4 regions of the Pseudomonas sp. H1_G08 genome follow, and region 1 is predicted to be linked to each of the others. Evidence: predicted binding sites of a transcription regulator. Region 1 holds the regulator's gene; each other region holds the start of a gene.
What was found. The regulator FliA, encoded in region 1, starts transcription of late flagellar genes. The targets are predictions, from matches to a motif close to CTAAAGTTTNNNNNNNNNNNGCCGNTAA.

Region 1 (6,037 bases):
GCGGTTGGCCGCGGCTTCCGTCAGCTTGACCACATAGCCCAGGCGTTCGGTGGCGTCGGTGATTTGCGACACTTCCTCGGCCTGCGGCATGTGCGGATCTATCTGGAAATTGACGATCGCACTGTGCAGTTCACGTGTGAGCTTGCCCACTTCCTGATACAGGCCGCGGTCACGGGTCTGATTGAGCTCATGGATCAGTTGCACCGCGTCGCCGAACTTGCCTTTTTCAAGGCTCTCGACCAGTTCGACCGCGTGTTTTTTCAGGGTCGATTCGAAATCGCCCTGTGATGATTCGTTATGCTCCATAGCTCCCCCGCGCATTCATCAGCCGATGCGTTCGAAAATCTTCTCGATTTTGTCTTTCAACGCCTGAGCCGTGAAAGGTTTGACTACGTAACCGTTCACACCGGCCTGAGCGGCCTCGATGATCTGCTCGCGCTTGGCTTCAGCAGTCACCATCAACACCGGGAGGTGCTTGAGTTTCTCATCGGCGCGCACGTGACGCAGCAGGTCGATACCGGTCATGCCCGGCATGTTCCAGTCCGTTACCAGAAAGTCGATGCTGCCGCTGTTGAGCACCGGAATGGCAGTGGTGCCATCGTCGGCCTCGACGGTGTTGGTGAACCCAAGATCGCGCAGCAGGTTCTTGATGATCCGCCGCATCGTTGAGAAGTCATCAACGATGAGGATTTTCATGTCTTTGTTCAATTCGACCTCCAAGCAGTCTTAAACGCGCCCAGCACCTGGACGCGCCACTTCAATCAATCGGCGCAGCACTTAAAGTTTGTCTGGAGCACAACGGATCGAGACCGGCGCCGTTCATCACCGCACCAGCCTCGTTTCGCAGTGTCCCCACACTGCCTTCAGCGCGCTCGCCACTCCCCCAAACGCCCCCGCAGACGGGCCGCGCACTGGCTGTGTAACTGGCTGACCCGCGATTCACTGACGCCAAGGACTTCACCGATCTCCTTGAGGTTCAGCTCTTCGTCGTAGTACAGCGCCAACACCAGTCGCTCACGCTCCGGCAAATTGGCAATCGCGTCCGCCAGCGCCGCCTGAAAGCGTTCATCTTCCAGATCGCGTGACGGCTCCATATGAGCACTGGCGCCATCCTCGTGCAGCCCTTCGTGTTCGCCGTCCTGCAACAGGTCGTCGAAACTGAACAGGCGACTGCCCAAGGTGTCATTCAGAATCCCGTAGTAATCGTCGAGACTCAATTGGAGTTCGGCCGCAACCTCGTGATCTTTAGCGTCACGGCCGGTTTTAGCTTCAATCGAGCGAATCGCGTCGCTGACCATCCTGGTATTACGGTGAACCGAGCGTGGTGCCCAATCCCCTTTGCGCACTTCATCGAGCATCGCGCCGCGGATTCGAATGCCCGCGTACGTTTCGAAACTGGCGCCTTTGCTGGCGTCGTATTTGGTCGAGACTTCCAGCAAACCGATCATCCCGGCCTGGATCAGGTCTTCGACCTGCACGCTGGCCGGCAGGCGCGCCAGCAAGTGATAGGCAATGCGCTTGACCAGTGGCGCGTAGCGCTCGATCAATTCGTATTGCGCGTCACGCGCCGACTTTTTGTAAAGATTCATGCCACTGGCGGTCATATCACAGGCCCTGCGGTTTGCTGCACGAGACGCTCGACGAAAAATTCCAGATGCCCGCGCGGGTTGGCGGGCAGCGGCCAGGTATCGACCTTCTGGGCGATGGCCTTGAAGGCCAGTGCGCACTTGGAACGGGGAAAGGCTTCGTAGACGGCGCGCTGCTTCTGCACTGCCTTGCGCACGCTTTCGTCGTATGGCACGGCGCCGACATATTGTAGGGCGACGTCGAGGAAGCGATCCGTGACCTTGGTCAACTTGGCGAACAGGTTGCGCCCTTCTTGCGGGCTCTGCGCCATGTTGGCCAGCACGCGGAAGCGGTTCATGCCGTAGTCGCGGTTGAGCAACTTGATCAGCGCGTAAGCGTCGGTGATCGAAGTCGGCTCGTCGCAGACCACCAGCAACACCTCTTGCGCGGCACGAACGAAACTGACTACCGAGTCACCAATACCCGCAGCGGTGTCGATCACCAGCACGTCGAGATTGTCGCCGATGTCGCTGAACGCCTGGATCAGGCCGGCGTGTTGCGCCGGGCTCAAGTGCACCATGCTCTGCGTGCCGGAGGCCGCCGGCACGATGCGAATCCCGCCCGGGCCTTGCAACAGCACGTCGCGCAGTTCGCAACGGCCTTCGATAACGTCGGCCAGTGTGCGCTTGGGTGTCAGCCCCAGCAGAACGTCGACGTTCGCCAGGCCCAGGTCGGCGTCCAGCAGCATGACCCGACGGCCAAGCTCTGCCAGCGCCAGCGACAAGTTCACTGACACGTTAGTCTTGCCGACGCCACCTTTGCCGCCGGTCACCGCGATCACCTGTACGGGATGCATGCTGCCCATGTTATTTCTTTACCTTGTCTTGCATAGACGGAGGCCACATTACTGGCTGCGCGTTCCTGATCGGAACAATGCGTGGCAGACCATCGATGTAGGTACAAAAACTGTTCATGATTACCTCAGCCAACCTGCTTGGTCGGGCTGTGATAGATATCAGCGAACATGTCAGCCATGGCTTCTTCGCTGGGTTCTTCCTGCATTTGCACGCTGACGGCGCGGCTGACCAATTGATGACGACGCGGCAGATGCAGATCATCCGGAATCCGTGGGCCATCGGTCAGGTACGCGACCGGCAATTCATGACTGATCGCCAGGCTCAACACTTCGCCGAGACTGGCCGTTTCATCCAGTTTAGTCAGGATGCAGCCGGCCAGCCCGCAACGCTTGTAACTGTGATAAGCGGCGGTTAGAACCTGTTTCTGGCTGGTGGTTGCCAGGACCAGATAATTTTTTGAGCGAATGCCACGCCCGGCCAGGCTCTCAAGCTGCATGCGCAACGCCGGATCACTGGCTTGCAGGCCGGCAGTATCGATCAAAACCACGCGTTTGCGTAGCAGTGGATCCAATGCCTGCACCAGCGACTGACCCGGATCGACGTGCGTTACCGGCACGTTGAGGATGCGCCCGAGGGTTTTCAATTGTTCCTGCGCGCCGATGCGGAAGCTGTCCATGCTCACCAGCGCAACGTTCTGCGCGCCGTACTTGAGCACATAACGCGCGGCAAGCTTGGCCAGCGTGGTGGTCTTGCCCATGCCGGCCGGGCCGACCATGGCAATCACACCGCCCTCTTCCAGCGGCTCGACTTCCGGTACGGCAATCATCCGCGCCAGGTGCGCCAGCAGCATGCGCCAGGCCTGACGGGGTTCTTCGATATCGGTGATCATCGCCAACAGATCGCGCGACAGCGGGCCGGACAGGCCGATGCGCTGCAGACGGCGATACAGATTGGCCTGGGCCGGACGGCTGCCTTGCAGCTGATTCCAGGCCAGGGTGCCGAGTTGCACTTCCATCAGCTCGCGCAGGCTGTTCAATTCAAAACGCATCGAATCCAGCGCACGCGGATCGACGCCCGCCGAGGCCTGCGCAGGCGCTGCGGCCGGGCGCGTCGGTGCGGCGTAGGTCGGCTCGCTCAGCGGCTCGGCGGCGGTCAGCGGCAGGCCTGCGGTCAACGGCAGCCCGGCGAACAACTGCTGATTGGTGTTGCCGTCGGCTTCGCCACGCAGGCTCAGCTCGGCCTGGGCGGTGACGATGCGCGACTGGGTCTTGCGCAGCTCGTCTTCGAGTTCCATGTTCGGAACCCGTGGCGCCAGCGCCGACAGTTTGTAATCCAGAGCCGCCGTCAACTCGACGCCGCCGGCAATGCGGCGGTTGCCGATGATGGCGGCATCAGCGCCCAGCTCATCGCGAACCAGCTTCATGGCCTGACGCATATCGGCGGCAAAAAAACGCTTAACTTGCATAAACCACTACCTCAGCCGTTGGGCCCTACTGTCGCAACGATGGTCACTTGCTTGTTGTCCGGTACTTCCTGGTAGGCCAGCACATGCAGGCCTGGCACTGCGAGGCGGCCGAAGCGCGAGAGCATCGCGCGAATCGGGCCGGCTACCAGCAGGATCACCGGTTGGCCTTGCATTTCCTGACGCTGGGCCGCTTCGATCAACGAACGCTGCAGCTTCTCGGCCATGCTCGGCTCCAGCAGAACGCCCTCTTCCGAGCCTTGTCCTGCCTTCTGCAGACTATTGAGCAATATCTGTTCCAACCTTGGTTCCAATGTGATTACAGGCAGCTCGGACTCAGTGCCTACAATGCTTTGGACGATTGCACGGGATACGCCGACCCGCACAGCGGCGACCAGCGCGGCGGTATCTTGACTCTTGGCAGCGTTGTTCGCGATCGCTTCGGCGATGCTGCGAATGTCGCGCACCGGCACGTGCTCGGCGAGCAGCGCTTGCAGGACCTTGAGCAACTGCGACAGCGAAACCACGCCCGGCACCAGCTCTTCCGCCAGTTTCGGCGAGCTCTTGGCCAGCAATTGCATGAGTTGCTGCACTTCCTCGTGGCCAATCAGCTCACTGGAGTGCTTGTACAGAATCTGGTTCAAGTGCGTGGCGACCACGGTGCTCGCATCGACCACGGTGTAGCCGAGCGATTGCGCCTGGGCGCGCTGGCTGATTTCGATCCACACCGCCTCCAGGCCGAAAGCCGGATCTTTGGCGTTGATACCGTTGAGCGAGCCGTAGACCTGACCCGGGTTGATCGCCAGTTCGCGATCCGGGTAGATCTCGGCCTCGGCGAGAATCACGCCCATCAGCGTCAGCCGATACGCGCTCGGCGCCAGATCGAGGTTGTCGCGGATATGCACGGTCGGCATCAGAAAGCCCAGATCCTGCGAGAGTTTCTTGCGCACACCCTTGATCCGCGCGAGCAATTGCCCACCCTGATTGCGGTCCACCAGCGGAATCAGGCGATAGCCGACTTCCAGGCCGATCATGTCGATCGGCGTCACGTCGTCCCAGCCCAGCTCTTTGGTTTCCATGGCGCGGGCCGGTGACGGCAGCAGTTCCTGCTGACGCTTGACCTCTTCCAGCGCCACAACCTTGGCAACGTTCTGCTTCTTCCAGAACAGGTAAGCGCCGCCCGCAGCCAGCGCCGCCATACTCAGGAAGGAGAAGTGCGGCATGCCCGGCACAAGGCCCATCACCGCCATCAAACCAGCGGCCACGGCCAGTGCTTTCGGCGAGGCGAACATCTGGCGATTGATCTGCTTGCCCATGTCTTCCGAGCCGGAAGCACGGGTCACCATGATCGCCGCTGCTGTAGATAACAACAGTGATGGCAATTGCGCCACTAAACCGTCACCGATGGTCAGCAAGGCGTAAACCTTGCCCGCGTCGCCGAAGCTCATGCCATGCTGGAAGATACCCACGGCCATGCCGCCGATGAGGTTGATGAACAGAATCAGCAGGCCGGCGATGGCGTCACCACGGACAAACTTGCTGGCACCGTCCATCGAACCGTAGAACTCCGCCTCCTGGGCGACTTCCTGACGGCGCGACTTGGCTTGATTCTGGTCGATCAGGCCGGCGTTGAGGTCGGCGTCGATCGCCATTTGTTTGCCGGGCATCGCATCGAGGGTGAAGCGCGCGCTCACCTCGGAAATCCGCCCGGCACCCTTGGTCACCACGACGAAGTTGATGATCATGAGGATCGCGAAGACCACGATACCGACCACGTAGTTACCGCCGATCACCACCTCACCGAAGGCCTGAATCACCTTACCGGCGGCGGCGTGGCCGTCCTGACCGTGGAGCATTACCACCCGCGTCGAGGCCACGTTCAGCGCCAGTCGCAGCAACGTCGCCACCAGCAGAATCGTCGGGAACACGGCAAAATCCAGCGGCCGCAGCGCATACACGCAGACCAGCAGGACGACGATGGACAGGGCAATGTTGAAGGTAAAGAAGACGTCGAGCAGGAACGGCGGCACCGGCAACATCATCATCGCCAGCATGACCAGCAGCAACAACGGCACGCCCAGATTGCCTCGACTGAGGTCGGCAACGTTGGTGCGTGCTGTATTGAATAACTGAGTGCGATCCACCGGTTTTC
Region 2 (6,037 bases), 2.9 Mb from region 1:
CTCGGCGGCGGTATCGTTACCATTTCTCGATAACAAGGACCGGGAAATTTACGTCTGGTTTCTGATCAGTTTCCCCTTTTACTTGTTATTCCTGTTCTTTATCACTCTCAACTTCAATCATCGCTCGCTTTACTCGCCTTCAGACTTCGGCAAAGACAAAAGCTTTTTGAAAACCACTCAAAATAACCAGAGGGACGAATCCTTTCGCGAAGCAGGCGAGCGTTGTGCTTTTGAGCTGACCAGTTGCATCGTGTCGGGTAAAACCGGGCCAGGCCGAGTGCCGATTCCCTGCAGAGTTCACAACGCGCCGGACCCACCGCTCGGTCCACGCGACCCATCCCATCCGGTTATGCAGAATATCAAGCTGTCACCCTGGGTAAGTGAACTGAACATCATTGACGCAAGAGAAGTTGATGCAGCGAAGGAATTCGATGCCATCTTCGAAACGCTAAAAGGCGTCGATAAAAAGCACGCGCGGGTTCTCGTATTTCTTTGTAATCATGCGTCGGACGCGCTTGCCCACTCCGCATTGCAGCAGATCAGGCAGGCCAAGAAAGGCTCAGGAGCCACACTGTGCATCGTATATAACCTGTGTTCGCAGACGGTGACATTACTGGGACGAACCAGTTGAACCGGGTCAAGACTGCGCGCAGATACACGAGGGAGCCTGATGAACCAGAAAAAAAGATGAAAAAAAGGCGGCCCTCAACAGGCCGCCTTTTTTATTGCGCATCGGTCTGAGCCACTCAGAACAACTTGCGGCCCTTGTTGGCAGCAATGCGCATGCGCAGCGCGTTGAGCTTGATGAAGCCCGCCGCATCCGCCTGATTGTAAGCACCGCCATCTTCTTCGAAGGTGGCGATGTTGGCGTCGAACAGCGAATCGTCGGACTTGCGACCGGTGACGATGACGTTGCCCTTGTACAGCTTCAAGCGCACTACGCCGTTCACGTTGACCTGCGAAGCATCGATCATCTGTTGCAGCATCAGACGCTCAGGGCTCCACCAGTAGCCGGTATAGATCAGGCTGGCGTACTTGGGCATCAGCTCGTCTTTGAGGTGAGCGACTTCGCGGTCCAGAGTGATCGATTCGATGGCGCGGTGGGCGCGCAGCATGATGGTGCCACCCGGGGTCTCGTAGCAGCCACGGGACTTCATGCCGACGTAACGGTTTTCGACGATGTCGAGACGACCGATGCCGTGCTCGCCGCCGATCTTGTTCAGCGTCGCCAGTACGGTGGCCGGGGTCATTTCGACGCCGTCCAGCGCGACGATGTCGCCGTTGCGGTAAGTCAGTTCCAGGTATTGCGGGGTGTCGGGAGCCTTCTCCGGGGAGACGGTCCAGCGCCACATGTCTTCTTCGTGCTCGGTCCAGGTGTCTTCCAGCACGCCGCCTTCATAGGAGATGTGCAGCAGGTTGGCGTCCATCGAGTACGGAGATTTTTTCTTGCCGTGGCGTTCGATCGGGATCGCGTGCTTCTCGGCGTAGTCCATCAGCTTCTCGCGCGACAGCAGGTCCCACTCGCGCCAAGGGGCGATGACTTTCACGCCTGGCTTGAGCGCGTAAGCGCCCAGTTCGAAGCGCACCTGGTCGTTGCCCTTGCCGGTGGCGCCATGGGAAATGGCGTCGGCGCCGGTTTCGTTGGCGATTTCGATCAGGCGCTTGGCGATCAGCGGACGGGCGATGGAAGTACCCAGCAGGTACTCGCCTTCGTAAACGGTGTTGGCGCGGAACATCGGGAACACGAAATCACGCACGAACTCTTCGCGCAGATCGTCGATGTAAATTTCTTTGACGCCCATGGCCTGAGCCTTGGCGCGGGCCGGCTCGACCTCTTCGCCTTGACCGAGATCGGCGGTGAAAGTCACCACTTCACAGTTATAAGTATCCTGCAGCCACTTGAGGATCACCGAAGTGTCCAGGCCGCCGGAATACGCCAGAACGACCTTGTTTACGTCCGCCATGCCATCACTCCACGGGGTTCTACGGAAAGCCGGGGAGTCTACCGCTCAAACGCGATAATTTACAGAGGCGCGACAGCTTAAGACGACAAAGCGACAGAATCTGTCGAGAGCGCGACGATGACCGGCGGGTCAGGAAGTCGCTGCGGCCGTGGCCGGCGTACTCGCTTGCGGCGCCGGAGTCGGGGCGGTAGTCGGAGCGACGCGCGACAATTTCACGTTTACCCGACGGTTCTTCGCACGATTGGCTTTGCTGGTGTTGGGCACGATCGGATACTGCTCGCCGTGGAAACGCACGGTGATCTGCGATTCCTGAATGCCGTTGGCCTTGAAGAAATCCACCACCGCCAGCGCGCGGCGGCGCGACAATTCGCGGTTGGTCAGGCGATTGCCGCTGTTGTCGGAATGACCGTCGAGGTCAATGTGGTTCACCGTCGGGTCGGCCTTCATGTATTCGAGCATCACTTGCAGCTTGGCCTTGGCAGCCGGGTCCAGCTCAACGCCTTCGCCGGGAAAGCCTATCTGCGACTGCTTGATCTGGTCGAAATTCTGCGGCAGCAATTTCGCCACGCAGCCTTGATAGTCGTTGAACGCCTTGCTGAATTTCACCGGCAGCAAACGCACTTCCGACACCCGGCCATCGCCAGACGCACGGCGAACTACCGGGCTGCGGCCGTCCAGCAGACCGCTGATCAGCCCACCGGCCTGGGATTGCGAGCTGTTGAACAACACATTGCCGCTGCCCAGCCGTACCGAGCCCAGATTGATGTCGCCGCGCCCCGGCTGCCACGGTGCAGCGGCAGCGAGCAACGTCGCCGAGCCGCCACCAAGCATGGCGTTGTAGGCGTTCAGGCGAAAGATCGCCTGCTCACCGGCCTTGCGCACGAATTCGCCCGAGCCGAAATCAGTGATCGGTTGCGTCAGGCGGCATTCGAACTTGTCGCCGGCGACCGTCCACTCAATGTTCTCCAGACGGGTCTGGTAAGTCAGCGCCATCGCGGGAAGGCTGGCAAACACACTGAGCAGGGCTAAATAACGCTGGCGCACGGGAGGCTCCATTGGCTTGTGAAACACAAACACCGATTCACACAATGTTTACGGCATACCTTCGGGATATCGGACGCTTGTGGCAAAACTTGATAGCGGGTGCCTGCAAGAGTCTTTTCCGGTAGCATTCGCCTCAGTTTGACCCGCCTGGAATCCCCTCATGTCCGACCGCCTGACCCTGCTGCGTCCCGACGACTGGCACATTCATCTTCGCGATGGTGCCGTGTTGACCAATACCGTTGCCGATGTGGCCCGCACCTTCGGGCGCGCGATCATCATGCCGAACCTGGTACCGCCGGTGCGCAACGCCGCTGAAGCCGACGGCTATCGTCAGCGCATTCTCGCTGCCCGCCCGGCCGGCAGTCAGTTCGAGCCGTTGATGGTGCTGTACCTCACCGACCGCACCCAACCGGAAGAAATTCGTCAGGCCAAGGCCAGCGGTTTCGTCTACGCCGCCAAGCTTTACCCGGCCGGCGCGACCACCAATTCCGATTCCGGCGTGACCAGCATCGACAAGATCTTCCCGGCGCTCGAAGCCATGGCCGAAGTCGGCATGCCGCTGTTGATCCACGGTGAAGTCACCCGTGGCGACGTCGATGTGTTCGACCGCGAAAAAATCTTCATCGATGAGCACATGCGCCGCGTGGTCGAGCGCTTCCCGACGCTGAAAGTGGTGTTCGAGCACATCACCACCGGTGACGCCGTGCAATTCGTCAACGAGGCTTCGGCCAACGTCGGCGCGACCATCACCGCGCACCACCTGTTGTACAACCGTAACCACATGCTGGTGGGCGGGATTCGGCCACACTTCTATTGCTTGCCGATCCTCAAGCGCAACACCCATCAGGAAGCCTTGCTCGATGCCGCCACCAGCGGCAGCGCCAAGTTCTTCCTCGGCACCGACTCGGCGCCCCACGCCCTGCACGCCAAGGAAGCCGCCTGCGGTTGCGCCGGTTGCTACACCGCCTACGCCGCCATCGAGATGTATGCCGAAGCGTTTGAACAGCGTAATGCGCTGGACAAGCTCGAAGCCTTCGCCAGCCTCAACGGCCCGCGTTTCTACGGCCTGCCGGCAAACACCGATCGCATCACCCTGGTTCGCGAAGAATGGACCGCCCCAACCAGCCTGCCATTTGGCGAGCTGACCGTTATCCCGCTGCGCGCCGGTGAAAAACTGCGCTGGCGCCTGCTGGAGGAACACGCGTGAGTGAAGAGCATTTCGACGATGAGCTGGACGGTCAAGGTGGTGGCGGCGGTTCCCGTCACCCGATGGCAGCGCGTTTTCGCGGCTACCTGCCGGTTGTCGTCGACGTAGAAACCGGTGGCTTCAACGCAGCCACCGATGCCCTGCTGGAGATTGCCGCGACCACCATCGCCATGGATGAAAAGGGTTTCGTCTACCCGGATCACACCTACTTCTTCCGCGTCGAGCCATTCGAAGGTGCGAACGTTGAAGCGGCAGCGCTGGAATTCACCGGGATCAAGCTTGATCATCCGCTGCGCATGGCCGTCAGTGAAGAAACCGCGCTGACCGATATTTTCCGTGGCATCCGCAAGGCCCTCAAAGCCAACGGTTGCAAACGGGCGATTCTGGTCGGGCACAACAGCAGCTTCGATCTGGGCTTTCTCAACGCCGCAGTCGCGCGGCTGGACATGAAGCGCAACCCGTTCCACCCGTTCTCCAGTTTCGACACCGCGACCCTGGCGGGTCTGGCGTACGGTCAGACCGTGCTGGCGAAAGCCTGTCAGGCCGCCGGCATCGATTTCGACGGTCGTGAGGCGCACTCGGCGCGCTACGACACCGAAAAGACCGCTGAGCTGTTCTGCGGCATCGTCAATCGCTGGAAACAGATGGGCGGCTGGGAAGACTTCGACGACTGATCCTCGGCGAACAAATCCCGCGCATAAAAAAACCGGCCACATGGGCCGGTTTTTTTGTACCTCGACGTTGCGCCTTACAGGGCAGCAGCGTTTTCGGTCAGGTAAGCCGCAACGCCTTCTGGCGAAGCGTTCATGCCTTTGTCGCCTTTCTTCCAGTTGGCCGGGCAGACTTCGCCGTGCTCTTCGTGGAATTGCAGCGCGTCGACCAGACGGATCAGCTCTTCCATGTTACGGCCCAGCGGCAGGTCGTTGATGATCTGCGAGCGAACCACGCCTTTGTCGTCGATCAGGAACGCGCCACGGAAAGCCACGCCGCCTTCGGATTCAACGTCGTAAGCCTTGGCGATGTCGTGCTTCATGTCGGCAGCCATGGTGTATTTCACCTGGCCGATGCCGCCATTGTTCACTGGAGTGTTGCGCCAGGCGTTGTGGGTGAAGTGCGAGTCGATCGACACAGCGATCACTTCAACGTTGCGCGCCTTGAAGTCAGCCATGCGGTTGTCCAGAGCGATCAGCTCGGACGGGCAGACGAAGGTGAAGTCCAGCGGGTAGAAGAACACCAGGCCGTATTTGCCTTTGATGGCCGAGGACAGGGTGAAGCTGTCAACGATCTCGCCATTGCCGAGTACGGCCGGGACGGTGAAGTCTGGGGCTTGTTTGCCTACGAGTACGCTCATTGATATCTCCTGGTGTAGAAACTTGAAGTTCAGGGTCCGGGCCAGCCTGTCACCCTCAGGCGACAGCCCTGTGACACGAACCCTCTTCGCAAGGGACGACCATCATACACTGCGTGTTTGGCCTGTCCGTAACGGATTTTCCCTGTTCGGTTATCCACTGCGTATTCATGGGGTCAGACGCGCATTTGGAAAATACCGTTCGTCAGTCGCTGGGATATTGGCTGCGAAGCGTTCCGAAAGCACTTTGACAATCATTCTCGTTAACATTAAGATCCATCGCAATTGAGTCACAACCAGCGACGGTTCTTACTTATGTATGTTTGCCTCTGCACTGGCGTCACCGACGGACAGATCCGCGAAGCGATCTATGAAGGTTGCTGCAGCTACAAAGAAGTTCGCCAGGCCACCGGCGTCGCCAGCCAGTGCGGCAAATGCGCCTGCCTTGCCAAGGAAGTGGTCCGCGAAACCCTG
Region 3 (6,037 bases), 2.7 Mb from region 1:
GGGTGCTGCCTGCCCTGCCGGAGCGCATCAGCGGGCCGGTGCACAAAACCCTGGAGAAGCTCGGGGTCAATGTGATGACCAACGCAGCAGTCAGCGAAGTGACTGCCGACAGCCTGATCACCGCCGATGGCAACGAGATCAAGGCCAGCCTGAAAGTCTGGGCTGCCGGCATTCGCGCACCGGGCTTCCTCAAGGACATCGACGGTCTGGAGACCAACCGCATCAATCAGCTGCAAGTGCTGCCGACTCTGCAAACCACTCGCGACGAAAACATCTTTGCCTTCGGCGACTGCGCGGCCTGCCCGCAACCGGGCACCGATCGCAACGTGCCGCCACGGGCACAAGCGGCACACCAACAGGCGTCGCTGCTGGCCAAGTCGCTGAAATTGCGCATCGAAGGCAAGACCCTGCCGGAGTACAAATACACCGACTACGGCTCGCTGATTTCACTGTCGCGTTTTTCTGCTGTGGGTAACTTGATGGGTAACCTGACCGGCAGCGTCATGCTCGAAGGCTGGCTGGCGCGGATGTTCTATGTGTCGCTGTACCGTATGCACCAGATGGCGCTGTACGGGCCGTTTCGCACAGCGATGTTGATGCTGGGGAGCAAGATTGGTCGTGGCACCGAACCGCGTCTGAAACTGCACTAAAGCGCCAACCTGTGGGAGCGAGCCTGCTCGCGAAAGCGGTGGGTCTGTCAACACTGTCGTTGAATGATCCGGCCCCTTCGCGAGCAGGCTCGCTCCCACATTGTTTCGTGTTGTGCGCAAATCAGCAGGCGAAGGCCTGCAATTGATCTCTGTTCATCAGAGCTGAAAGCGTCGCACCATGCCCTGTAGCGCATTGGCCAGTTGCGACAGTTCGTGGCTCGATGCGCTGGTCTGATCAGCCCCCGCAGCCGAACGTACCGACAGGTCGCGAATGTTCACCAGATTGCGATCCACTTCCCGCGCCACTTGCGCCTGCTCCTCGGCGGCGCTGGCGATCACCAGGTTGCGCTCGTGAATCTCGTGCACCGACGCCGTGATCGTCACCAACGCCTCACCTGCCCGCTCTGCGAGAACCAGCGTACTCGCCGCACGAGATGCGCTGGCCTGCATTGACTCCAGCGCCTGGCTCGAACCGCTGCGCATGCCTTGCACCATCTGTTCGATTTCCTGCGTCGATTGCTGGGTGCGATACGCCAGCGCGCGCACCTCATCGGCTACCACCGCAAAGCCGCGACCGCTTTCGCCCGCGCGTGCTGCCTCGATGGCAGCGTTGAGCGCCAGCAGATTGGTCTGCTCAGCGATTGCGCGAATCACGTCCAGAACCTTGCCGATGTCTTGCGATTGATTGGCCAGCGACTGCACCAGCTCGCCGGTGTTTTGCACATCACTGGCCAGGGCATTGATCGCGCTGGCGGTTTCGCTGACGCGCTCCTGGCCCAATTGCGCTGATTGACTGGACTGGCGCGTGGCATCGGACGTCGACACCGCGTTGCGCGCGACCTCCTCCACCGCAGCGGTCATCTCGTTGACCGCAGTGGCAGCTTGTTCAATTTCGTTGTTCTGCTCTTGCAGGCCTTGGGTGCTGTCGACAGTGACGGCGCTCAGTTCGTCAGCGGCGGTGGCCAGTTGTGTGGCTGAGCCGCTGATACCTTGCAGGGTCTCGCGCAGGTTCTGTTGCATCGTCGCCAAGGCTTTGAGCAAGCGGCTGACTTCGTCGTTGCCATGGGTTTCGATCGGCCGCGTGAGATCGCCCTTGGCGACACTTTCAGCGGCATCCACAGCGCTGCTCAGCGGGCGCACGATACTGCGCGTGAGCAACATCGCCAGCGCCACTGTGGCCAGCGCTGCCAATCCAATGAACAGGCTGACGATGGTCCGCGAGGTTTCATAATGCGCGGCGGACTTCTCGCTTTCGGCGGCGACCTGGCGGGCGAACAGATCGGCGAGATCGTTGAGTTGCTTGCCGGAGCCGTCGACCACGGTCTTCATGTCAACCAGCAACAATTTGGTCAACTCGTCACGCTTGCCTTGCTCGGCAAGGGTGAATGACTGGGCGATGCCGGTGCGATAGGCGGCGAAGGTTTTCTTGAACTGGTCATACAGCTGCTGACCTTCGGCAGTGTCGACCAGTTTGTCGTAGGCGGCGATTTTCTCGCTCAGTTCCTTGTCGCGGGTGTCCATCTGGCCGCGATAGGTGGCGATATTGGCCGGATCCTGATCGAGCGCCATGCGCAGGGAGATGGTGCGGATGCGCAGCATCAGTTCGCGGATCTCGTCGCCGCCACGGATGCTCGGCAACCAGCGGTTCTCCACCGCCACCTCGCTGTCGCGAATGCTCGACATCTGCCCCAGCGCAAACACGCCGAGCAAGGCCACCAACACCGCGATCAGGGCAAATCCCAGGGCAGCCCGGGGAGCAATATTCAACTGACGAAGCAACATGACGAACGCCCTTATTCTTGTAATGGCCAGATCAAGGGGCGAAGCGTTGGCAGTCCCCTCGTGTTAGCGGGCTATCGGCAGGTTGTATGACGACTTGAAGGGATTCGCCTTTCAGCAGGCAAAAAAAATCCCCGCATCTTTCGATACGAGGATTTTCAATATGGTCGGGGTAAGGGGATTCGAACTCCTGACATCCTGCTCCCAAAGCAGGCGCGCTACCGGACTGCGCTATACCCCGGTAAAAAAAAGGCGACCTTTCAAAGATCGCCTTCTTCGATCAGCGCTTTTGGCCTCTGATCTTAAGATTCGATCCCAGCGCAAACTGGTTTCAAAAATGGTGGGTCGTGTGGGATTCGAACCTACGACCAATTGGTTAAAAGCCAACTGCTCTACCAACTGAGCTAACGACCCAAAAATGGTCGGGGTAAGGGGATTCGAACTCCTGACATCCTGCTCCCAAAGCAGGCGCGCTACCGGACTGCGCTATACCCCGGTTTGAAATTGGCTCCGTGACCAGGACTCGAACCTGGGACCCAATGATTAACAGTCATTTGCTCTACCGACTGAGCTATCACGGAACTACACATTTCAATTTACAACGGTGAAGCTTTGTTGCATCTCGCCACCCGTTCGCATCGCTGCGTTCGTGTGTCTGAGGCGCGCTATTCTACAACCTAGAACACCTCTGTCAACCCCCTAAATTGCTTTCAAGTTAATGATTTGCAACTTATTTCAGATTCCAACCCGGTGGGTTGAAACGCTGCCGGTGACTGACTGCGGGGCGCACTTTACAAGCCTTTTCCTTTGAGTTCAACAGCCTGGCGAAAAAAAGGCCTCGCAATGCGAGGCCTTCCCGGTTTCATTGCCGCTGAGGCTTAGCCGAAAACGATTTCGTCGTTCTCGACCTTGCCGGTGGCGGTGTCGCCCGGCATGAAATGACCCGACAGGATCAACTGCGCCAGCGGGTTTTCGATCCAGCGCTGGATCGCCCGTTTCAAAGGACGTGCGCCATACACCGGGTCGTAACCGACGGCGATCAGCTTGTCCATCGCCTCCGGGCTCAGCTCCAGCTTCAGCTCGCGCTCGGCCAGGCGGCTACGCAGGCGGCCCAACTGGATCTCGGTAATGCCGGCGATCTGATCCCGCGCCAGCGGCTCGAAGATCACCACTTCGTCAACGCGGTTGATGAACTCAGGACGGAAGTGCGAGGTCAGCGCGTCCATCACAGCAGCACGCTGCGCCTCACGATCACCGACCAGTTCCTGGATCTGCATCGACCCGAGGTTGGACGTCATCACGATCACCGTGTTGCGGAAGTCCACCGTACGCCCGTGACTGTCGGTCAGACGGCCATCCTCAAGCACTTGCAGGAGGATGTTGAACACATCCGGGTGCGCCTTCTCGACTTCGTCCATGAGGATCACCGAGTACGGCTTGCGACGCACCGCTTCGGTCAGGTAACCGCCCTCTTCATAGCCGACGTAGCCTGGTGGCGCACCGATCAGACGAGCCACGGAATGTTTCTCCATGAACTCGGACATGTCGATCCGCACCATCGCCTCTTCAGTATCGAAAAGGAATTCGGCCAGCGCCTTGCACAGCTCGGTTTTACCGACACCGGTCGGGCCGAGGAACATGAACGAGCCGCTCGGACGATTCGGGTCGGACAGTCCGGCGCGGGAACGCCGCACGGCATTGGCCACAGCCACGACCGCTTCTTCCTGACCGATTACCCGTTTGTGCAACAGGCTCTCCATTTTCATCAGCTTGTCGCGCTCGCCTTCGAGCATTTTCGACACCGGGATGCCAGTCCACTTCGACACGACTTCGGCAATCTCTTCTTCAGTCACCTTGCTGCGCAGCAACTGGTTCTCGCTCTTGCCGTGCTGGTCGACCATTTGCAGGCTGCGTTCCAGATCGGGGATCACCCCGTATTGCAACTCGGCCATGCGATTCAGGTCGCCTTTACGGCGCGCGGCTTCCAGTTCCTGGCGCGACTGTTCGATCTTCTGCTGAATCTGCGCAGAACCCTGCACCTCGGCTTTCTCCGAGTTCCAGATTTCCTCCAGATCGGAATACTCACGCTCGTGACGCTCGATTTCTTCCTGGAGTTTTTCCAGGCGTTTCTTCGCCGCGTCGTCGCTTTCTTTCTTCAGCGCCTGGGATTCCACCTTCAGCTGAATCAGGCGCCGCTCCAGACGATCGAGTACTTCCGGTTTGGAGTCGATCTCCATGCGGATACGGCTGGCCGCCTCGTCGATCAGGTCGATGGCCTTGTCCGGCAGCTGTCGATCCGTGATGTAGCGATGGCTGAGCTTGGCCGCAGCGATGATCGCGCCGTCGGTGATCGCCACCTTGTGGTGAACCTCGTAACGTTCCTTGAGGCCACGCAGAATGGCGATGGTGTCTTCTTCGCTCGGCTCGTCCACCAGGACTTTCTGGAAACGCCGCTCGAGCGCCGCATCCTTCTCTATATATTGGCGATACTCGTTGAGCGTGGTCGCGCCGACGCAGTGCAACTCGCCGCGAGCCAGCGCAGGCTTGAGCATGTTGCCAGCGTCCATCGAGCCTTCGCCTTTACCGGCGCCGACCATGGTGTGCAGTTCGTCGATGAACAGAATGATCTGCCCTTCCTGCTTCGACAGTTCGTTGAGCAACGATTTCAGGCGCTCTTCGAACTCACCGCGATACTTGGCGCCGGCAATCAGCGCGCCCATGTCCAGCGACAGCAGGCGCTTGCCCTTAAGGCCGTCCGGCACTTCGCCGTTGATGATGCGCTGCGCAAGCCCCTCGGCGATTGCGGTTTTACCCACGCCAGGTTCACCGATCAGCACCGGGTTGTTCTTGGTGCGGCGTTGCAGAACCTGAATGGTGCGACGGATTTCGTCGTCGCGGCCGATCACCGGATCAAGCTTGCCGTCTTCGGCGCGTTTGGTCAGATCGACGGTGTATTTATCCAGTGCCTGCCGCGACTCTTCGTGGTTGGCGTCATTTACCGCTTCGCCACCACGCAGGTTGTTGATCGCGTTTTCCAGGGCTTTCTTGCTCACGCCTTGGCCGAGCAGCAACTTGCCGAGCTTGCTGTTCTCGTCCATCGCGGCGAGCAGCACCAGTTCGCTGGAAATGAACTGGTCGCCCTTCTGCTGAGCCAGACGGTCAGCCTGATTGAGCAGGCGCGCCAGATCCTGCGACATGTTGACGTCGCCGGTCGGGTTCTGGATTTTCGGTAGTTGATCGAGCTCTTTGGTCAGCTCTTTACGCAAGCTGTTGACGTCGAAGCCGACTTGCATCAGCAGCGGCTTGATCGAACCGCCCTGCTGTTCAAGCATGGCCTGCATCAAGTGCGCCGGCTCGATGGCCGGATGATCGTGGCCAACCGCCAACGACTGGGCGTCGGACAGGGCCAACTGTAATTTGCTGGTTAAACGGTCAATACGCATGGGTCACCTTCCTTTTGAGCAGGCCGGACCTAAGAAACCATCCTGAATAAAGAAACCTGCCAGATACCACTGTAGATGCGGTCGATTCTGGGAGATTCAAGCGTCGGAGAGTTGATGCAGATCAGAGAGTTTAGCGGGTGAGCCAAACAAGGGAGGCGAAACGAC
Region 4 (6,037 bases), 1.5 Mb from region 1:
GTTATCGCATGGAGCGGATTGCCGAGTTGAGCGGGGTTGATCCGTTGAAGCTGGACGGGATGCTGGCGTTGTATCTTGGGGTGCAGCTGCTGCCGCAGACTGATCCATTGCCATGAGTTGTCCTTGAGGCCGCCATCGCTGGCAAGCCAGCTCCCACAGGTCAGAAGGCGTTCATAACTTCCATAGCCACCGCAGAACCCTGTGGGAGCTGGCTTGCCAGCGATGAGGCCGGTACGACCAACACATATCTTTTGTGGAAATGAACAATAAACGTCGACGCCACTTGTGCACCCGACTGGCGTCAACGCTCACGACCGCTGGCAGCATGAACGCCACTGCAACCGGAGAATTCCCATGAAAATCGTCATCGCCCCCGACTCGTTCAAGGACAGCCTGAGTGCCCAAGGCGTTGCCGAAGCCATTGCCCTCGGACTGGCCCAGGTCTGGCCGCAGGCGACGCTGATCAAATGCCCGATGGCCGATGGCGGCGAAGGTACGGTCGAGTCGATTCTCGCAGCCTGCGAAGGTGAGTTACGCCGCACCCGCGTGCGCGGTCCACTGGGCGCGCCGGTCGAAGCCGCATGGGGCTGGCTGCCGCACAACCACACCGCGATCATCGAAATGGCCGAGGCCAGCGGTCTGCAACTGGTCCCGCCGGGACAGCGCGATGCCTGCATCAGCAGCACCTTTGGCACAGGTGAATTGATTCGTGCAGCGCTGGATGCCGGCGCGCAACGGGTGATTCTGGCGATTGGCGGCAGCGCGACCAATGACGCCGGCGCCGGGGCGATGCAGGCGCTGGGGGTGAAGTTGCTGGATGCGCAGAATCAGTCGCTGGTGCCCGGCGGCCTGGCCTTGGCGCAACTGGCGCGATTGGACCTGAGTGGGCTTGATCGACGTCTGGCCGATGTGCGTTTCGACATCGCCGCTGATGTCAACAATCCGCTCTGCGGCCCCCACGGCGCCTCGGCCATTTTCGGCCCGCAGAAGGGCGCATCGCCTGCGCAGGTTGAGCAGCTCGATCAGGCGCTGGGGCACTTCGCCGAGCTTTGCGCGCAAGCATTGGGCAGGGACGTGCGCGATGAACCGGGCAGCGGCGCGGCGGGTGGTCTGGGGTTTGCCGCCAAGGCTTTTCTCGGTGCGCAGTTTCAGGCGGGCGTCGAGGTGGTAGCGGAACTGGTCGGGCTCGCTGACGCGGTCAAGGGTGCGGATCTGGTGATTACCGGAGAAGGCCGCTTCGATGCGCAAACCCTTCGCGGCAAAACGCCGTTCGGTGTTGCGCGAGTTGCCAAACGACACGCTGTGCCGGTGATCGTGATTGCCGGGACCTTGGGCGAGGGCTATCAGGAGCTCTATCAACACGGCATCGACGCCGCTTTCGCCGTGACCAGCGGACCGATGACGCTCGAACAAGCCTGCGCCGAAGCTCCGCGCCTGCTGCGTGAACGCGCCACCGATATTGCTCGGGTCTGGCAACTCGCCGCCCAACGCTGATCGGCTTGCCTATGTAGGAGCTGTCGAGTGCAACGAGGCTGCGATCTTTTGACTTTTAAAAGCAGGATCAAAAGATCGCAGCCTCGTTGCACTCGACAGCTCCTACCAAGGGCAGCGGAGCAGTTTTTGATTGTTGCCACGTCCTGAAAAATATTTACCGCAGACCCGAAACCTTCCTTAAGCCTGGCCGATACAACGGTCAGGCGCACACAAAACCACAATTCAGTGCCGCCGGACTGTCGCCCGCTATGGGCCAGTGCTCACGGCATGGACGCTCGTAGTTTCTTTCTTTCGAGAGTCCGACCATGTCCCTGCGTAACCTGAATATCGCGCCACGTGCTTTCCTCGGTTTTGCCTTTATCGCCTTGTTGGTGATTGTCCTCGGCGTGTTCGCGGTCAGCCGCATGACGGTCATTCGTCAGGCGTCGGTCGACATGGACACCAACCAATTGCCAAGCGTGACCCACCTCAGCGTGGTCACGGAAAACGTCCTGCGCATGCGCATTCTCTCGTTCCGTGTGCTGGTCAATCGCGAACCGGCCAGCCTGCAAGAGGCAGAAACCCGCATCGCGGTGCTGGTCGACAAGGTGCGCAAAGCTCAGGCCAGCTACGCTGCGTTGCCGGCAGGTCCTGAAGAGCACGCAGTTTTCCAGACGTTTTCGACCACCCTCGATAACTACCTGCAAGCCCAGAACCGGATGCTTGAGCTGTCGCGCCAAGGCGATCTGGAAGCGATGCGCGCGTTGATCAACACGCGCATCAAGGAAGGCACCGATCAGATGGGCGAGCAGCTAAACAAGCTGATCGGCATGAATACCGCCGGGGCCAGAGCGGCGGCCATTAAGGCCGGTGAAAACTATGACAGCGCCATCACCGGGATCATTATCGTCGCCGTGATTGCGGCGCTGGCCACCGTGTTGCTCGCCTGGTTGCTGACCCGCAGCATCGTCACGCCGCTCAACCGCGCCGTGCTCGCTGCGCAAACCATTGCTGGCGGTGACCTCAGCAAAGCCATCGAAGTCGACGGCAAGGATGAACCGGCGCGCCTGCTCGAAGCCCTGGCGGCGATGCAGTCCAACCTGCGCAAGACCATCGAGCAGATCGCCGGTTCCGCGACGCAACTGGGCGCCGCTGCCGAAGAACTCAGCGCCGTCACTGAAGAAGCGTCGCGCGGGCTGCAGCAGCAGAACAATGAAATCGAACAGGCCGCCACGGCCGTCAACGAGATGACCGCTGCGGTGGAAGAGGTGGCGCGCAACGCCGTGTCGACTTCCGAAGCGTCAAACCAGTCGACCCACGCCGCCCGCGAAGGTCGTGATCAGGTGGTGAAAACCGTCGACGCGATCCAGACCATGACCCACGACGTGCAGAACACTGCGCAGATGATCGAAGGCCTCGCCGCGCAAGGGCGCGACATCGGCAAAGTGCTGGACGTGATTCGCGCCATCGCCGAGCAGACCAACTTGCTGGCGCTCAACGCTGCGATTGAAGCCGCGCGTGCCGGCGAGGCTGGCCGTGGCTTTGCCGTGGTGGCTGACGAAGTGCGCGCCTTGGCCCATCGCACCGCGCAGTCGACCCAGGAAATCGAGAAAATGGTTGCCGGCATCCAGAACGGCACCGGTGAAGCGGTCTCCTCGATGCAGCAAAGCAACCAGCGTACCCAGTCCACTCTGGAAATGGCCCGCGCGGCTGGCGTGGCACTGGAGCAGATCACGCAATCGATTCACCAGATCAACGAACGCAACCTGGTCATCGCCAGCGCGTCGGAAGAGCAGGCGCAAGTCTCCCGTGAGGTCGATCGCAACCTGGTCAACATCCGCGACCTCGCCACGCAATCGGCCGCCGGCGCCAATCAGACCAGTGCCGCGACCCACGAACTGTCGCGACTGGCAGTGGATTTGAACGCCATGGTGGCGCGTTTCGTGATTTGAGATACGGTGAAGGCTGGAAACCGCGCTAACAGGAGACGTACATGCGCTATTCAGCCTTGACCCAACGAATCGCCGGGGAGGGTGCCGCTGCCTGGCAGATTCACGACCGAGCGCTGGAACTGCGCGCCGAGGGCGTTGATGTTTTGTTGTTGAGCGTCGGCGATCCGGATTTCGATACGCCGTTGCCGATCGTCCATGGCGCGATCGATAGCCTGTTGGCCGGCGATACCCATTACGCCGACGTGCGTGGTCGATTCGAGCTGCGCAGGCTGATTGCCGAGCGTCATCGCCAGCGCAGTGGTCAACGGGTTGATCCTGATCAGGTGATTGTCCTGCCCGGCGCACAATGCGCGGTGTACTCGGTGGCGCAGTGCCTGCTCGATCCGGGCGATGAAGTGATCGTCGCCGAGCCGATGTACGTCACTTACGAAGGTGTGTTTGGCGCCTGCGGTGCCAAGGTGATTGCGGTGCCGGTGCGCCCGGAGAACGGTTTCCGTGTCGACCCGGCCGATGTTGCCGAGCGCATTACCCCGCGAACGCGCGCCATGCTGCTCAACAGTCCGAACAATCCCAGCGGCGCGAGTTTGCCCTTGCTGATCTGGCAGGAGCTGGCAGCGCTGTGCATTCGTCATGATCTGTGGTTGATCAGCGATGAGGTGTACAGCGAGCTGTTATATGAAGGCGAGCACATCAGCCCGGCGAGCCTGCCGGGCATGGCCGAGCGCACCGCGACGATCAACAGTCTGTCGAAATCCCATGCGATGACCGGTTGGCGTATCGGCTGGATGATCGGCCCGAATGCCTTGGCCGAGCATCTGGTGAATCTGTCGCTGAGCATGCTCTTCGGTCTGCCGGATTTTGTACAGAAGGCCGCGCAAGTAGCGCTGCAAAGTGATCTGCCGGAAGTCTCTCAGATGCGCGAGGAATACCGCTTGCGGCGCGATCTGGTGTGCGAGCGTTTGCACGGTTGCCCTGGGTTGCAGCCGATTCGCCCGGATGGCGGCATGTTCGTGATGGTCGATGTGCGCCAGACTGGCCTCGGCGCCCAGGCATTTGCCGAGCGCTTGCTGGAAGGTTACGGGGTATCAGTGTTGGCCGGTGAAGCGTTCGGGCCGAGCGCGGCGGGGCATATTCGCATCGGGCTGGTGGTGGATCGGGTCAAACTGGCGGATGCCTGCGCGCGGATTGCGTTGTGTGCGGTGCAGCTGTTGCAGGCGCGCAGTGCCTGAGGGTCTTGCATTGCCTGAACCGGCGCCTTGCTGATCGTTCCCACGCTCCGCGTGGGAATGCCTCTAGGGACGCTCCGCGTTCCAACTTTCGGAAGGGACGCGGAGCGTCCCGGGCTGCATTCCCACGCTGAGCGTGGGAACGATCAGCATCAAGGATTCACCAGATTCGCCGGCCGCTGTCCATTCAACGCCGCCAACAGATTCTCCACCGCACAGCGCGCCATTGCTTCCCGGGTTTCATGGGTCGCCGAGCCCATGTGCGGCGTCGCCACCACGTTGCTCAACTGCAACAACGGCGAGTCATGATTCAACGGCTCGCGCTCGAACACATCCAGTCCCGCCGCGCGAATGCGCTGGTTGCGCAACGCCTCGATCATCGCCGCCTCATCGACCACCTTGCCCCGCGAGATATTGATGAAGATGCTCTCCGGCCGCATCAACGCAAATTGCTCGGCGCCGATCAAACGTTCGGTCTGCGCCGTCAGAGGCAAAGTCAGGCAAATGAAATCGGCCTGCTGGAGCAACTCTTCCAGGCTGCGATACTGTGCGTCGAAACGCTCCTCGACCGCCGGTTTGCGCGACTGGCTGTGATAGATCACCGGCATGCCGAAACCGAAATGCCCGCGCTGGGCCAGGGCCTCGCCGATGCGGCCCATGCCGATGATGCCCAGCGTTTTGCCATGCACATCGGTGCCGAAATGCGCCGGGCCGATGTTGCGGCTCCACTGCCCGCCACGGACCATGTTCGCCAGTTCAACCACACGCCGCGCGGCAGCGAGGATCAGGGCGAAACCGGTGTCGGCGGTGGTTTCGGTGAGCACGTCGGGGGTGTTGGTCAGCAGAATCTTGCGCCGATTCAGATACTCGATGTCGTAGTTGTCGACACCCACCGAGACGCTGGCAATCGCCTCCAGCTGCGGCGCCAGATCCAGCAACGCCGCATCCAGTTTCAGGCTGGCGCCGAGCAAGCCGTGGGCGCGGGGCAGGGCATCGCGCATCTGCATGAGGCCGTCGGCGTCGAGGCTTTCGATCAGCGTTACGTCAAATTGCTCTTGCAGGCGCGCCATCAGCGCGGGCGAAAGTTTCTTGTACAGCACGACCTGTTTTTTCATGGCAAAAGTCCTTTCAGGAATGCGCCGGCACACGCGGCGTGGCGACGGCTTTGGCGACGACGCGATCACTGGCGCCGGGCTTGAGGAAAATCGTCAGTACCACCGACAGCAACAGCGCGCCGCTCATCAGCAGATAGGAAGCGCCGGGCGAACCGGTCGAGCTGTTCAGATAACCGACCAGATATGAGCCGCCAAAAGAACCGAGCGCGCCCATGCTGTTGATCAGCGCCATGGCGCCGCCAGCGACGTTCGCCGGCAGGATCTCCGGGAC

Region 2: a site for FliA is predicted at 3,075-3,102, ahead of AB4N85_RS15950 (flagellar protein MotY). Genes of this name have one in related genera too.
Region 3: a site for FliA is predicted at 2,504-2,531, ahead of AB4N85_RS17535 (methyl-accepting chemotaxis protein). Genes of this name have one in related genera too.
Region 4: a site for FliA is predicted at 1,661-1,688, ahead of AB4N85_RS09655 (methyl-accepting chemotaxis protein). Genes of this name have one in related genera too.

The regions. Positions count from the first base shown of each region.
Region 1 is NZ_CP162822.1:640,827-646,863, reverse strand. It holds gene AB4N85_RS02975 (protein phosphatase CheZ) at 1-306, opposite strand, end outside; gene AB4N85_RS02970 (chemotaxis response regulator CheY) at 325-696, opposite strand; gene fliA (RNA polymerase sigma factor FliA) at 864-1,604, opposite strand; gene fleN (flagellar synthesis regulator FleN) at 1,601-2,431, opposite strand; gene flhF (flagellar biosynthesis protein FlhF) at 2,548-3,888, opposite strand; gene flhA (flagellar biosynthesis protein FlhA) at 3,900-6,029, opposite strand.
Region 2 is NZ_CP162822.1:3,526,146-3,532,182, forward strand. It holds gene AB4N85_RS15940 (hypothetical protein) at 1-631, shown strand, start outside; gene AB4N85_RS15945 (argininosuccinate synthase) at 747-1,964, opposite strand; gene AB4N85_RS15950 (flagellar protein MotY) at 2,094-3,008, opposite strand; gene pyrC (dihydroorotase) at 3,169-4,215, shown strand; gene rnt (ribonuclease T) at 4,212-4,889, shown strand; gene AB4N85_RS15965 (peroxiredoxin) at 4,964-5,566, opposite strand; gene AB4N85_RS15970 (bacterioferritin-associated ferredoxin) at 5,879-6,037, shown strand, end outside.
Region 3 is NZ_CP162822.1:3,866,765-3,872,801, forward strand. It holds gene AB4N85_RS17530 (NAD(P)/FAD-dependent oxidoreductase) at 1-650, shown strand, start outside; gene AB4N85_RS17535 (methyl-accepting chemotaxis protein) at 807-2,432, opposite strand; tRNA gene AB4N85_RS17540 (tRNA-Pro) at 2,594-2,670, opposite strand; tRNA gene AB4N85_RS17545 (tRNA-Lys) at 2,768-2,843, opposite strand; tRNA gene AB4N85_RS17550 (tRNA-Pro) at 2,849-2,925, opposite strand; tRNA gene AB4N85_RS17555 (tRNA-Asn) at 2,935-3,010, opposite strand; gene clpB (ATP-dependent chaperone ClpB) at 3,308-5,872, opposite strand; gene pgeF (peptidoglycan editing factor PgeF) at 6,003-6,037, opposite strand, start outside.
Region 4 is NZ_CP162822.1:2,127,449-2,133,485, reverse strand. It holds gene AB4N85_RS09665 (sugar diacid recognition domain-containing protein) at 1-116, shown strand, start outside; gene AB4N85_RS09660 (glycerate kinase) at 355-1,494, shown strand; gene AB4N85_RS09655 (methyl-accepting chemotaxis protein) at 1,800-3,425, shown strand; gene AB4N85_RS09650 (pyridoxal phosphate-dependent aminotransferase) at 3,467-4,654, shown strand; gene AB4N85_RS09645 (2-hydroxyacid dehydrogenase) at 4,804-5,766, opposite strand; gene AB4N85_RS09640 (MFS transporter) at 5,780-6,037, opposite strand, start outside.